3 regions of the Paenarthrobacter aromaticivorans genome follow, and region 1 is predicted to be linked to each of the others. Evidence: riboswitches for the same ligand, from Rfam matches in the RefSeq annotation. Region 1 holds a riboswitch; each other region holds the start of a gene.
The links. Region 1 has a riboswitch for S-adenosylmethionine ahead of KSW38_RS20490 (DUF1737 domain-containing protein). Riboswitches for the same ligand answer to the same signal wherever they lie in the genome.

Region 2: linked by a shared signal. The riboswitch ahead of metX (homoserine O-acetyltransferase MetX) and the one ahead of KSW38_RS20490 (DUF1737 domain-containing protein) in region 1 are both predicted to bind S-adenosylmethionine.
Region 3: linked by a shared signal. The riboswitch ahead of KSW38_RS16915 (hypothetical protein) and the one ahead of KSW38_RS20490 (DUF1737 domain-containing protein) in region 1 are both predicted to bind S-adenosylmethionine.

Annotation. Positions count from the first base shown of each region.
Region 1 is NZ_JAHOPC010000016.1:90,005-94,177, reverse strand. It holds gene KSW38_RS20505 (hypothetical protein) at 1-325, opposite strand, end outside; gene KSW38_RS20500 (O-succinylhomoserine sulfhydrylase) at 336-1,544, opposite strand; gene KSW38_RS20495 (rhodanese-like domain-containing protein) at 1,545-1,955, opposite strand; gene KSW38_RS20490 (DUF1737 domain-containing protein) at 1,952-2,218, opposite strand; SAM riboswitch class IV at 2,233-2,344, opposite strand; gene KSW38_RS20485 (NtaA/DmoA family FMN-dependent monooxygenase) at 2,511-3,839, shown strand; gene KSW38_RS20480 (aromatic amino acid ammonia-lyase) at 3,842-4,173, shown strand, end outside.
Region 2 is NZ_JAHOPC010000007.1:166,665-170,837, reverse strand. It holds gene KSW38_RS13135 (VOC family protein) at 1-630, opposite strand, end outside; gene KSW38_RS13130 (bifunctional o-acetylhomoserine/o-acetylserine sulfhydrylase) at 857-2,173, shown strand; SAM riboswitch class IV at 2,371-2,485, shown strand; gene metX (homoserine O-acetyltransferase MetX) at 2,500-3,621, shown strand; gene KSW38_RS13120 (hypothetical protein) at 3,628-4,059, opposite strand; gene KSW38_RS13115 (winged helix DNA-binding domain-containing protein) at 4,102-4,173, opposite strand, start outside.
Region 3 is NZ_JAHOPC010000011.1:89,059-93,231, forward strand. It holds gene KSW38_RS16905 (VIT1/CCC1 transporter family protein) at 1-842, opposite strand, end outside; gene KSW38_RS16910 (hypothetical protein) at 1,121-1,315, shown strand; gene KSW38_RS16915 (hypothetical protein) at 1,328-1,627, opposite strand; SAM riboswitch class IV at 1,643-1,762, opposite strand; gene KSW38_RS16920 (sodium:solute symporter family protein) at 1,964-3,505, opposite strand; gene KSW38_RS16925 (helix-turn-helix domain-containing protein) at 3,772-4,173, shown strand, end outside.

The DNA.
Region 1 (4,173 bases):
CCGAGGCCCGACGCGACAAACTGGATACAAAGAGCGGGGCACCTGCGAGCAAGGCGGCCGCGGCTGCAACAGCCCACCGCTTTGCCCGTCCGCCCGGAAGACGACGGGCAAAGGCTGCGAATCCCACCGGCACCGCGACGGTTCCAGCAGCAGCGAGGTGCTGCCCGATAACCCAGCCACGCTGCCCGGCCTCGAGCATACGAAGACGTTCGACGGCATCGGGGGTGATGTAGACGCGCGAGACTGGTGAGATCCCTGCCAACCACACCGCCGTGCCGGCAACGATGACCGTTCCGGCACGGCGATAGGGATGCTTCACGCTCATGGCATGAAGGTTAGACCTGTTTGAGGGCCTTCTCCAGATCCAGGATGAGATCGTCCACGTCTTCAAGCCCCACGGACAAACGGACCACGCCGTCTGAAAGGCCGATTGCCGCGCGCCCTTCGGGCCCCATGGCCCTGTGCGTGGTGGTGGCCGGGTGCGTGATGAGGGACTTGGAGTCGCCCAAGTTGTTGGAAATGTCGATGACGCGCAGTCCGTCCAACAGCGCGAACGCGGCGTCCTTGGCGGAACGCCCGGACGAGGGCAGCAACTCGAATGTCAGCACGGTACCGCCGGCCTTCATTTGCTTGGCTGCGAGCTCGTACTGAGGGTGCGATTTCAGCAAGGGGTACTTGACCCAGTTGATGGCGGGTTGCTGCTCCAGCCATTCCGCGATTTTCAAAGCGGAGGCCGAACTGTGGTTCACGCGCAAGCCAATGGTTTCCAGGCCCTTGGTCAACACCCAGGCGTTGAACGCGGAGAGCGACGGACCGGTGTGGCGCATCAGCTGCTTGACCGGGCCATCGATGAATTCCTTGGTGCCCAGGATCGCACCGCCCAGGACACGCCCCTGGCCATCGATGTGCTTGGTGCCGGAGTACACGATCACGTCCGCGCCCAGCTCGCCGCAACGCTGCAGCAGCGGAGTGGCAAAGACATTGTCGACGACGACGGTGGCTCCCGCAGCATGCGCAAGCTCGCTGACGGCGGCGATGTCCACGATTTCCTGCATGGGGTTGGAGGGCGACTCGAAGAACACGGCGGTGGTCGGTTCTGAGAGGGCAGCACGCCACTGGTCGAGGTCGGGACCATCGACGAATACCGTCTCGACACCCCAGCGCGGCAGGATCTCGTTGAGGATCACGAAGCAGGAGCCGAACAAGGAACGGGCAGCGACCACGCGGTCCCCGGCTGCCAGCAGGGCACCCAAGGCGGTGAAGACCGCAGACATGCCGGACGCCGTCGCAAAGCATGCCTCGGTTCCTTCGAGCAGCCGCAACCGCTCCTGGAACGTGGCCACGGACGGGTTGCCGTAGCGGGAGTAAACGAAGCGTTCGTCCTCGCCGGTGAAGGCGCGTTCGGCGGCTGCAGCGGATTCGTAGACGAAGCCGGAGTTCAGGAAAACGGGTTCGGACGTCTCCTGGAAGTTGGTACGGTCAAGGCCACCGCGTACTGCCTGTGTGTCAGGGCTCCAGCTGGCGGCATCGGGATTGAAAGTCACTTAGTCATTCCCCAGGTTCGTTGGCAGGCCGCGGTTTTTCCAGCCGTTGATGGTGCGTTCGCCGTAGCGGTCCGGGTCGCCTTCGAAGCCCTCAAGCACGTTGTAGGCAGTGAACCCGGCCTGCGTCGCGGCGATGGCGGCGGAGATGGAGCGCTGGCCTGAGCGGCAGATGAAAACGAGTTCCACGCCCTCGCCCTCGGGTGCCTGCTGTTGCAAGTCCTCGATGAAGCGGGAGTTGGGGATGCCACCGGCAAGGTTCCACTGAATGAACAGTGGATCATTCTCTGTGGCCTTCGTGTCGGGAATGCCGATGTGGGCCCACTCGGCCTCGGTGCGGACGTCCACCAGGATGGCGCCTTCTTCAAGCTTGGCCCACGCGTCCTGCGGGGTCAGGTCACCTGCGTAACTCATGCGTGTCCCTCGAATGCTTCTTCGTCGTCGTCGTTCTCCAGTTGGTCAACGGCATTCGCGACGGCGGCGTCTGCGTTGGCGATGGCAGCGGGCAGGACGACCGCCTGCGCCACGATGACATCCGTGCCGTTGAACGTGGCTGCCGGGCTGCCGTGGAGCACGTAGCCGTCGGCGAGGGCCGTGGTGATCCGCTCGCAGAATTCACGGGTATCCGGACCTGTAATCAGGCGGTAGGAGAGTTTTTCTTCAGTGGGTTCAGGCATTGGCTGGTGCTCCTCAGTCACGCTTGCAGTTCGAAGTGTCGATACGCCGAGTAGTCACCTGAGGCACCCCGCCGGAGAGAGGGTTGCCGACCAGCAAGTCAGGGCTTTGCGCTGGTGCTCATTACTCAAGAAAAAAGTAGCATCCCGCGGTGGCGGCCCGCACTTGCAGGCGGTTACGTGCTCGTCATGTTGCGTAACCGGCCGGTGCTGGAGTAGCGGCCCAAATATGACGCCCCAGGAGCATAATTGACGCAGTACGACCCCCTGTAACTTCGCAAGAAATCAGGTCGCGGTGAACGGACAAGGCAGTTCTACACTCAAGCCCATGCTGCATTTCGGATGGTTCGTGGGGCACGGTTTCGGTGTCCAGGGATGGGGAACTCCCGGCTACAGCCTGGGTTACGACTGGAAGAAACCTGCCCTGTATCAAGACGCCGTGCGCGCGTTCGAGCAATCCGGCCTTGATCTTTTTATTATCGAGGACTCTCTCACTGTTCCTGATACTTATGGCGGCTCCGCCGAGGTCTCGCTGGCACACGCCTCGTTTGCGCCCAAGCATGATCCATTGGCCCTGGTGCCGTACCTTCTTTCCGCCACCAAGCACCTTGGAATTGTGCCGACGGTCAGCGCATCGTTCTACCCGCCTTTCACAGCCGCCCGGCTCTTGGCCACGCTGCAGCACTTCTCCGAGGGGCAGCTCGGCTGGAACGTTGTCACCTCCGGCAGTGACCTCGCAGCACAGAATTACGGTTTGGATCAGCAGATTGAACACGACCTTCGGTATGAGAAGGCGGAAGAATTCGTCGACGTCGTCCGGCAGCTTTGGCGCAGCTGGGAACCCGACGCTGTGCTCGAGGACGTTGAGGCGGGCGTGTTCGCCGACCACACCAAAGTGCATCCGATTAACCACCAAGGCGACTTCTTCAAGGTCAGGGGTCCACTAAACACGGCGCCTCTGCCGGAGGAGCCCGTACTGGTGCAGGCCGGTGCTTCTCCTCGGGGCAAAGCGTTCGCGGGTGGGCATGCAGATGTGGCGATCGCCTTGGCGCGTGGCGTTGACGGCATGAAGGCTTACCGGGATTCCATCCGTGCCGAGGCTGCGAAGGCGGGCAGGAACCCCGACGACGTTAAGGTCCTTTTCGTGTTGAAGCCCACCGTGGTTGGTTCAACAGCGGAGGCCGAGGAGTTGCGTGCGCAGCGCCGTGAGCTTACCCAGCGTGATATCGACAGCCAGCTCAACTCGATCTCCTATCTGTCAGTGATCGACTTCAAGCAGTTCGACCTCGATGCGCCGTTGCCTGAATTGAGCACCAACAGCAACCAAGGCACGTTGGAGCACTTCGCCAAGGCAGCGCCTCCGGGGTCTACCCTGCGCCAGATCCTGCAGGCACGAAGCGGTGGTGCCGGCGATTCGATTATCGGCACGGTTACCGAGATCGCGGACTATCTTCAAGAAACCGGCGAGGCCGTGGGCGGCGACGGCTTCCTCTTCTCCGGCTTCGTAGACCCCGTGACTGTGCACGGCGTGTTGGACAAGCTCACCCCCGAACTGCGACGCCGTGGCCTGCTGAGGAAGAGTTACGGCGACGGTGGCTTCCGCCAGAATCTTCTGGACTTCTGACGATGTCCTCCGAACCCAGGACCCTGGTGATCGGCACATCGCCCGTGGACCCTGCAAGCGTGGCGCAGGCTGCCTTGAATCCGGCGTTTCACGTGAAACTCAACCACGATGCGTTGTCTTTGATCGGCCGCTCACGCGAAGTGCTGGAGCGTGCTGCGACCTCAGGTCAGAGAGTCTACGGCCTCAACACCCTCCTCGGATCCGGACGCGATACGGCTGTGGAGGAGAGGTCGGTCCTTGCCTATCAAATCCAAGTAGTCAGGTATCACAACAGTGGCGTGGGCGACTATCTGGACCGACCCTCCGCCCGCGCCGTGATCCTCTCCCGGCTCAT
Region 2 (4,173 bases), on a different contig from region 1:
GACGGCGCCGGATGCGGTTTCGAAAGTGACGGACATGATGCCAGGCGTACCGTGCGGGGCCATCCACTGGACAGCGACGTCCTCGAGCGGCTTCTCCACGGGTTCGCCCAGCCATTCGGTAACGCGTTCCGCCGAGCCCGCAATCGTGAGGCTGGACATCTTGACGTCACTCTCGTAGACCTTGGACGGGTGCAGTGAGGGATCGCCCTCCCACTTGAGCAGGTACGGCACCTGGGGATCGGCGATCAAGCCGAGAATGCCGATCTGCTGCCACACGAGTTCGCGGCCATCCGGGAACTTGCGGTTGCCCGGAACAGCGGAGCGGCCGAGGCGTTCCTCGAAGGGGGCGAGGTCGTCAACGGCGACGCACCAGCCCATCCAACCGCCGCCAGCCGCCGAGCGTGCGCGGACTGCCTGGCCAAAGGGTGCCTTGTCAGAAGCAGGGTGGTCCAGGACCTCTACGACTTCCAGGTATTTGTTATCCGCCAAGGGAATGATCATGTTCCGGGTGCCGAAGCGCGGGTGCACTCCGCCCCGGACTGCGTCCACTCCCAGAGCTGCGGAAATTCGTTCGGTAGTGGCCAAAAGGCCATCTCGTTCACAAGCGTAAGAGACGTGATCCATGCGCATGGCTTCATCTTGGCACTTTGTGATCGGGGTCTCAGCTAAGGCGAGCCTAACTAACATGGGACGTTATTCCGCGCTACCGGAACGCGTCACGCCGGGTCGCGTAAAGACTGAAAAATACTGTCTTCGTCACAAAACTGTCCAAGTCCCCGGGCGCTTCCTAGACTGGCCCCAGCCCACGCCTACAGCGATCAACGGCAAATCCGCGCGCCACTAAGAGGAGAATTCAATGTCCCAAGGATGGTCTTTCGAAACCCGCCAGATCCACGCAGGCCAGGAGCCTGACTCTGCCACGGGAGCGCGGTCGCTTCCGATCTACCAGACCACGTCCTTCGTTTTCCCGAGCGCAGAGAGCGCAGCCAACCGCTTTGCACTGGCCGAGCTCGCCCCGATCTACACTCGTATCGGCAACCCAACACAGGATGCCGTGGAGCAACGGATCGCCAGCCTCGAAGGCGGGCTGGGCGCGTTGCTCCTTAGCTCAGGACAGGCCGCGGAAACCTTCGCCATCCTGAACATTGCCGAGGCCGGAGACCACGTCGTCGCCAGTCCCAGCCTTTATGGCGGCACCTACAACCTGCTGGCGCACACGCTGAAGAAGTTCGGCATCTCCGTGACGTTCGTGGAGGATCCGGACAACCTGGACCAGTGGCGGGACGCCGTGCAGCCCAACACCAAGCTGTTCTTCGGCGAGGTGGTGTCCAATCCGCGCCAAGACGTGCTGGACATCGAGGGTATTTCGCGCACCGCGCATGAGGCTGGTGTGCCGCTCATCGTGGATAACACGCTCGCCACCCCCTACCTCATCCGTCCCATCGAGTGGGGTGCGGACATCGTGGTGCACTCGGCTACCAAGTATCTGGGCGGCCACGGCGCAGCGATCGCCGGCGTGATCGTGGACTCCGGAAACTTTGACTTCGGCAAGGACCCGGAGCGCTTCCCTGGATTCAATACTCCCGACCCCAGCTACAACGGACTCGTTTACGCCCGTGACCTTGGCAAGGACGGCGCGCTTGGAGCCAACCTCTCCTACATTCTCAAGGCACGTGTGCAGTTGCTGCGTGATCTGGGTTCGGCGGTTTCCCCGTTCAACGCCTTCCTCATCGCCCAGGGGCTGGAAACCCTGAGCCTGCGGGTCGAGCGCCACGTCTCGAACGCCACCAAAGTAGCTGAGTGGTTGGAAGCCCATGACGACGTCGAGTCAGTCGCCTTCGCGGGCCTGCCGTCCAGCCCTTGGTACGACCGTGGCCGCAAGTACGGGCCCAGGGGTACCGGTGCAGTGGTGGCATTCAACATCAAGGGTGGCGTCGAGGCCGGTAAGCGATTCGTCGATGGCCTGGAGTTGCACTCCCATGTTGCCAACATTGGTGACGTCCGCTCGCTGGTTATCCACCCGGCGTCGACTACCCACAGCCAGCTCACGGCCGAACAGCAGTTGGTTGCGGGCGTGAATCCAGGCCTTGTCCGCCTGTCCGTGGGAATAGAGCATGTGGACGACATCATTGCTGACCTGGAGGCCGGTTTCCGGGCTGCCAAAGGCGCTTAGGGGGAGTCCGATTACGGCAGCTGAACCTCGCGTTTGAGCCGTTAAGACAACGCCTGCGCGGCGTGGCCGCCTGTCGACGAAAATTCGCCGGGCGGCCCTCCGCAGTGCGTGTTCCTGAACGAAGCGGCCCCAAACCGTCACACAGCTGTCACATTCTTCGCCAAAACAGCGGTATTTTTCCTAGACTCTACGTATTAGGTCATGAGTGCCAGTGACAGCCCCGGCTTGCTGGCCGGCAACCCTCCTCCGCGGTGGGGTGCCCCGGGTGAAGACCTGGCCTGTCGCACGCAAGGCGGCAGGCAAGCGCGAGGTTAGGTGTCAAAGGAATGACCATTACTGCTACAGCACCCCCAAAACCAGGCAAAGAAGATGGGACGGTCAAGTACGCCGGCGTAGGTTCGCTGGAACTTGAAGCCGGCGGTTTTCTCCCGGACGTTGTGCTTGCCTACGAGACCTGGGGTCAGTTGAACGAGGATGCGTCCAACGCCGTCCTGGTTCAGCACGCACTGACGGGAAGCACGCACGTGGCCCGCGGTGCCACCGATGAGGAAGGCTGGTGGGAGCAACTCGTTGGCCCCGGTGCGACGATCGACACCAACCGGTTCTTCGTCATCTCCATCAACATCGTGGGCGGCTGTTACGGCAGTACAGGCCCGTCGTCCGAGGCGCCAGACGGGCGGCCTTGGGGATCCCGCTTCCCGCTGATCACTTTGCGCGACAGCACGGTGGCCGAAGCCCGCCTCGCGGATGCGTTGGGGATCAAGGCATGGCACGCCGTCCTTGGCGGTTCCATGGGCGGGGCGCGGGCACTTGAATGGGCGGTGACCTTCCCTGAGCGTGTTCAGCGGTGCGCGGTTATTTCTGTCGGCGCCTACAGCACGGCCGAGCAAATCGCGTTCGCCCAGTCGCAGACGCTCGCCATCCGCCAGGACCCGAACTTCAACAACGGCGATTACTACGGCGGCCCAACACCGGAGGCGGGCCTTGCCTTGGCCCGACGCATAGCGCACATCACGTACCGGTCAGCGCTGGAGCTTGATTTCCGTTTCGGCCGGGAAGCCCAGCACCAAGAGACGCCCCTGGCCGCTCCGGTCCTCGGGGAGCGTGGCCGCTACCAGGTGGAAAGTTACCTCGACCACCAAGGCACCAAGCTGGTGCGCCGGTTCGATGCGAACAGTTACATCGCCATCACCGAGGCACTCATGTCCCACGACATCAGCCGGGGCCGGGGCACCTTGCAGGAAGCCTTGGCCACCGCCACTGCTGAATTCTTTGTGGCAGCCGTCGACTCCGACCGCCTTTATTTTCCGGCCCAGTCATTGGAACTGGCGCAAAATCTGCCAGGCAATGTGCCCGTCCACGTGATCGAAGCCCCCATCGGACACGATGGCTTCCTCACCGAAATCGGGCAGCTGTCAGCCCAACTACGCGAGGCTTTCTTCGCCTAAGCCGGCTCATCCGTTCATGATGTCGCCGCGCTGCTTCATGTAGTCCTCCATCGCGATCTCGCCGTTGCTGAACTTGAGGTCCAGTTCGGCGAGCTTTCGCGCGCGGAATCCTTGCTGCTCAGAGCCGCTGTGGCTCGGAAACGTAGGTGAAGAAGCGTTCGACGCCGGTCCTGGCGGCGGTGGGGCATCGGCAGGGCGGATGGTGGTGGGTTCCCCGGGATAGCCCGGGTAGTTCTGGGTGGGATATGGCGGTGCCGGATAATTCTGCTGCGGGTAACCCGGTCCGGGAAGATTCTGCGGAGGATAGCCGGGGCCCGGATAGTTTGGGCCCGGGAAATTACGGTCCTGAAGCCGGCGGGCCCGGGACCGGTTGTAAAGGCGGATCCCCATGGGAATCAGCCACGAGCAGACGATGATCCAGAAGATCAGATTGTTCACGGTGCAGGCCTCCTAGGTCTTAACCCAGCTTAGTCCCGCGGTTCACACCCGCTTTGTCTCCATGCCCAGGAACCTCCCGTAGCGTTCCACTTCTGCATCCAGGGCTTGTTGTTC
Region 3 (4,173 bases), on a different contig from region 1:
GAGAGGCTGGGATCGCAGTCGCAGCTGAAGAGTCCCATGCGCTCGGCGGCACGGTGCTCGGCGGCCTCACGGGTCATGCCGCGGGCCAGGTACACCAGCACGAGCTCATTGTGTTCGATGTCCAAAGAAGGGGCGGCCGTGAGGGTAGCCTGCGTGGGTAGCGTGGCGTTAAGCAACTCCCGTTGCGAGCGGACCGAAACGTACTCGCCGGCACCCATGGACAGGGCCCCGGCCAGCAATCCGGCAACACCGCTCATAAGGACCACCGGGCTGGGAACGCCCGTTGCGGCCATACCCATGACCAGTGAAAGGTTGCTCACCAAGCCGTCGTTGGCCCCAAAAACGGCAGCGCGGAAGGTACCGGAGAGCCTGTTGCGTCCACGGGTGGCAAGGCCCCTGACAACTTCTTCGTGGATTTGTTCGTCGGCAACCATGGCCGCAGTGGCAGCGGGTTCTGCACCGTAGGGGGAACGGCCTTCCGCACGCTGGGCCAGGGCGAGCACGAACACCGAACCGAAGTGCCGGGCCAGGAAGCCAAGTAGCTGGCTCCGGGTGGACGCCCCCTTCGGCATTCCAGCGTGCTCTCCGAGGAGCTTGAGCCAGTGTGCCTCGTGCCTTCCTTCTGCCTCGGCCAAGGCGAGCAGGATCTGGCGTTCTTCGCCGTCACGACGCTGGGCGAGTTCCCGGTAGACGGCGGCTTCGGCTCGCTCGTCGGCCAGGTATTGACGCCACCGCCTGATGTCCGCCGATGTGGGCCGGGCTGGTTGGGGCGGTGTTCCGGATCCGGGGGCGGGGTCCGGAGCGGGGCTCGACGAACCGTGGGATTCCTGGTGCTTCTGCACTTTTTCTCCTGTGCTGGGTGGGGTAGTTGCGGCCCCATTGCACGCCCACTGTACCGCTTATTGGCGCGGATTTTTGGCCGGTATTCCTTAGTTGGAATGTTCGGCATGCCTTAATTTACGAAGGTGCAATCCTCTGCTTTGAGCCTTTCCTTGGGTCCATGTTGGCCGTTGCCTTGACCCTCTTCAGGCACAGTGCTCAGATGGAAGGACAGGGGCGGGGGCCCTCCCCGCACTCGGTCAGCAGGCTGCTTGCCAGCCCACCAGACGGAGGTTGCAGCATGGACACCACCGAACCGCACGCCAACCACCCGGAACGGGAGACCATCGAGTCAGACCCCGCCTACGACTACAGCGAAGACCAGGAAGTCGACGAACCCTGGGTGGAGGAAATCGACGTCCCTGAAGACGACGAGCGGGTTGTCCCCCTGGATGAAACCGAAGAATTCCGCGGGGAAGAAGACGAAGAATTCTAGGACTCTTTTCTTCTAGGCAGGGCCCTCCTCATCCAAGGTGAAATGCCGCTCCAGTCCGGCCGGACGCCCCAGCGCTGCAACAGTCACCGTTAACGTCCTCGACGATGCACACCACCGCGATGGACGCACAGCCTGGGCAAGAGCACGCGCCAACAGCTGCGCTTCAGGGTGCCGGAATCGGGTCAGGCCACCGTTCAGGAACAGGGTCACAGTCCCACGGACAAGGTCGACGCCGGGAATCACCGGAACGGTGGGCGTCTCGGATTTGGTGGGGGTCGTTTGAGTTGGGCTGACTACACCTTGGTACGGCAAGGACTGCTCCTTTAGGGAGTGCTCTTGCCCGCTCGGTTGTCTCTGGTCCGGGGCGGGCCGCTTCCTCATCCGAACCACCCGTGAACATGGGGTTGGTGTGTGGCCAGTCGGAGCTTTGCGCCACCTCTCTTGAAGCTGGGACCACTGTACTGGAGGAGTGCTGTCCTGAAGAACTGCGGGTGGGTTGTTGTGGGGCCTGGTGTGCGTGCCAAGGGGTGTGGATGGGGCGCAGAGTGGGACCCACAACGCGGCGACTCGGGACGGAAAGCGCAACGGCGACGCCGCCCCGGAAAGGGGCGGCGCCGCCGTCGAACATTACCCGGGGCTGGGCGTCAGCTAGCTGGCGTTGTGGCTGCTGACAGGGTGGGCCTCCAGCGGCAGTTCTTCCGAGACTGCCCCGGCCACGCGCTTGTCCCACGCGGCCCGGACTTCGGGTTCGGTGGGTGGCGTGAGGAGGGAGATCACGACATAGGCCACGAACGAGGCCGCCAGGCCGTAGTAGATGGGTTCGTTGGCGTAGACGCCATCGACGCTCGGAATGACTCCAATAGCGAACAGAATCAACAGTGCCAGGGTCAATACAGAGCCCACTGCCATGGACCATGCAGCGGCGATACCGGTTCCGCGCTTCCACACCAGGCCGCCGAGAATCGCGACGAGGAGGCCGCCCACCAGGATGTCGTAGGCAATGGTGAGGGCAACAACCACGTCCTGCGCGGCCATGGAGATCACCACTGCAACGATGCCCAGGCCCAGAACCCAGTAGCGGTTGGCTTTGACGTCGTGCTCAGGGTTTTCGGTGTCGTCGGTGTTGATGGTCTTGCCGAACCAGCTGGCGACGAACGGAACAACATCTGCGCGAGCCACCGTGGCGGCGGCAATCAGGGCACCTGAAGCGGTGGACATCATGGCTGCAACAGCTGCGGCCATGACCAGGCCGCCAATGCCGATGGGCAGGATGTGCGTTGCCACTTCGGCGTACACCACGTCCTTGCCGAGGTTGGCGACATCGATGTTGGGGAGCGCCACCCGGGCGGCCAGGCCGATCAAGGCACCGGCTACACCGTAAAGGATGCAGTAAACGCCGGCGGTAGCTCCACCCCAGCGTGCAACCTTTGGAGTCTTGGCCGTGAAGACGCGCTGCCAGATGTCTTGGCCGATCAGGAGTCCAAGGGTGTAAACGACGAAGTACGTGATGATCGTCTGGACACCGATGCCGTCGATCTGGAAGAAGCTCGCATCGACGCGCTCACGGATTCCGTCGAGTCCTCCGGCCGCGTTCATGACGAAGGGGAGCATCAGGAAGAAGATGCCTACGGTCTTGATGATGAACTGGACCTGGTCGGCCAGCGTGATGGACCACATGCCACCGATGGTCGAGTAAACAAGCACAATTGCGCCGCCGACGGCGATCGCCATCCAGCGTTCCCAGTCGAAGAGGACTACGAAGATGGTGGCGTATGCGCCGGTGGACGTGGCACAGAGCATGAGGGTGTAGGCGAGCATCACGATTCCGGAGGTCTGCGTGGCCTTGCTGCCGTAGCGAAGGCTGAGCATTTGGGAAACCGTATAGATCTTCAGGCGCTGGATGGTGCCAGCGAAGAGCAAGCTCAGCAGGAGGACGCCGGAGCCGATTGCGACTACCAGCCACATCCCTGAGATGCCGAACTTGTAGCCCAAGCCGACGCCGCCGACCGTGGATGCGCCACCAAGGACAACCGCGGCCATGGTGCCTGTGTAAAGGAAGGGGCCCAGGCGGCGGCCAGCCACCAGGAAGTCGCTGTTGTTCTTGGTGCGGGACTTGCCCCACCAACCGAATGCAAGCATTGCAAGCAGGTACACCACCACAATGGCGATGTTTATGAACGATGAGTCCATGAGTGGCTCCTTGGAGCTGGTGCACGGAGTTTGGGGGTTTCGACGTTACTCCTGGGAAGTGCCGAAGTCTCCGTGCTGATGATGGGAGATTGGGGATCGTGTTGTGCCTCACAGACAACACTTGTTGCCTATGAGGATATGTTGTGATGGGAGTAACAGTCAAGGGGCTTTGGTCATCCTCGGGCTGTTAAGGGCTCCGGAGGCCCGCGGTCCCGCTACTATTGCTGCAATGACAGGGCCCAATGACAGGCCTGAAAGGTTCGTGAATGAAGGCTCTCCCCGTTGAACCAAGCAACGTTCCTGTTGCTATCGGTTCCAGAATCCGCGCAGCCCGCCAGGCGCAGCGACTCACCATCGAGCAAGTGGCGGACGCGACAGGCCTAACCAAAGGCTTCCTCAGCCGTGTCGAACGCGACCTGACCTCGCCGTCGGTCGCTTCACTTGTAACCCTTTGCCAGGTCCTGTCCGTGTCGGTAGGAGACTTGTTTGCCGCTCCGGAAACGCACCTGACCAGGCGCGACGACGGCCCCCGGATTTCCCTGGGTGGCCAGGGCATTGTGGAGCGCTTGTTAACAGCCCGATCGGAGCGGCGGCTGCAAATCCTTCAGGCCACCATCGAACCGCGGGGTCGTGGTGAAAACGAGCTCTACGCCGTTGACTGCGATGTT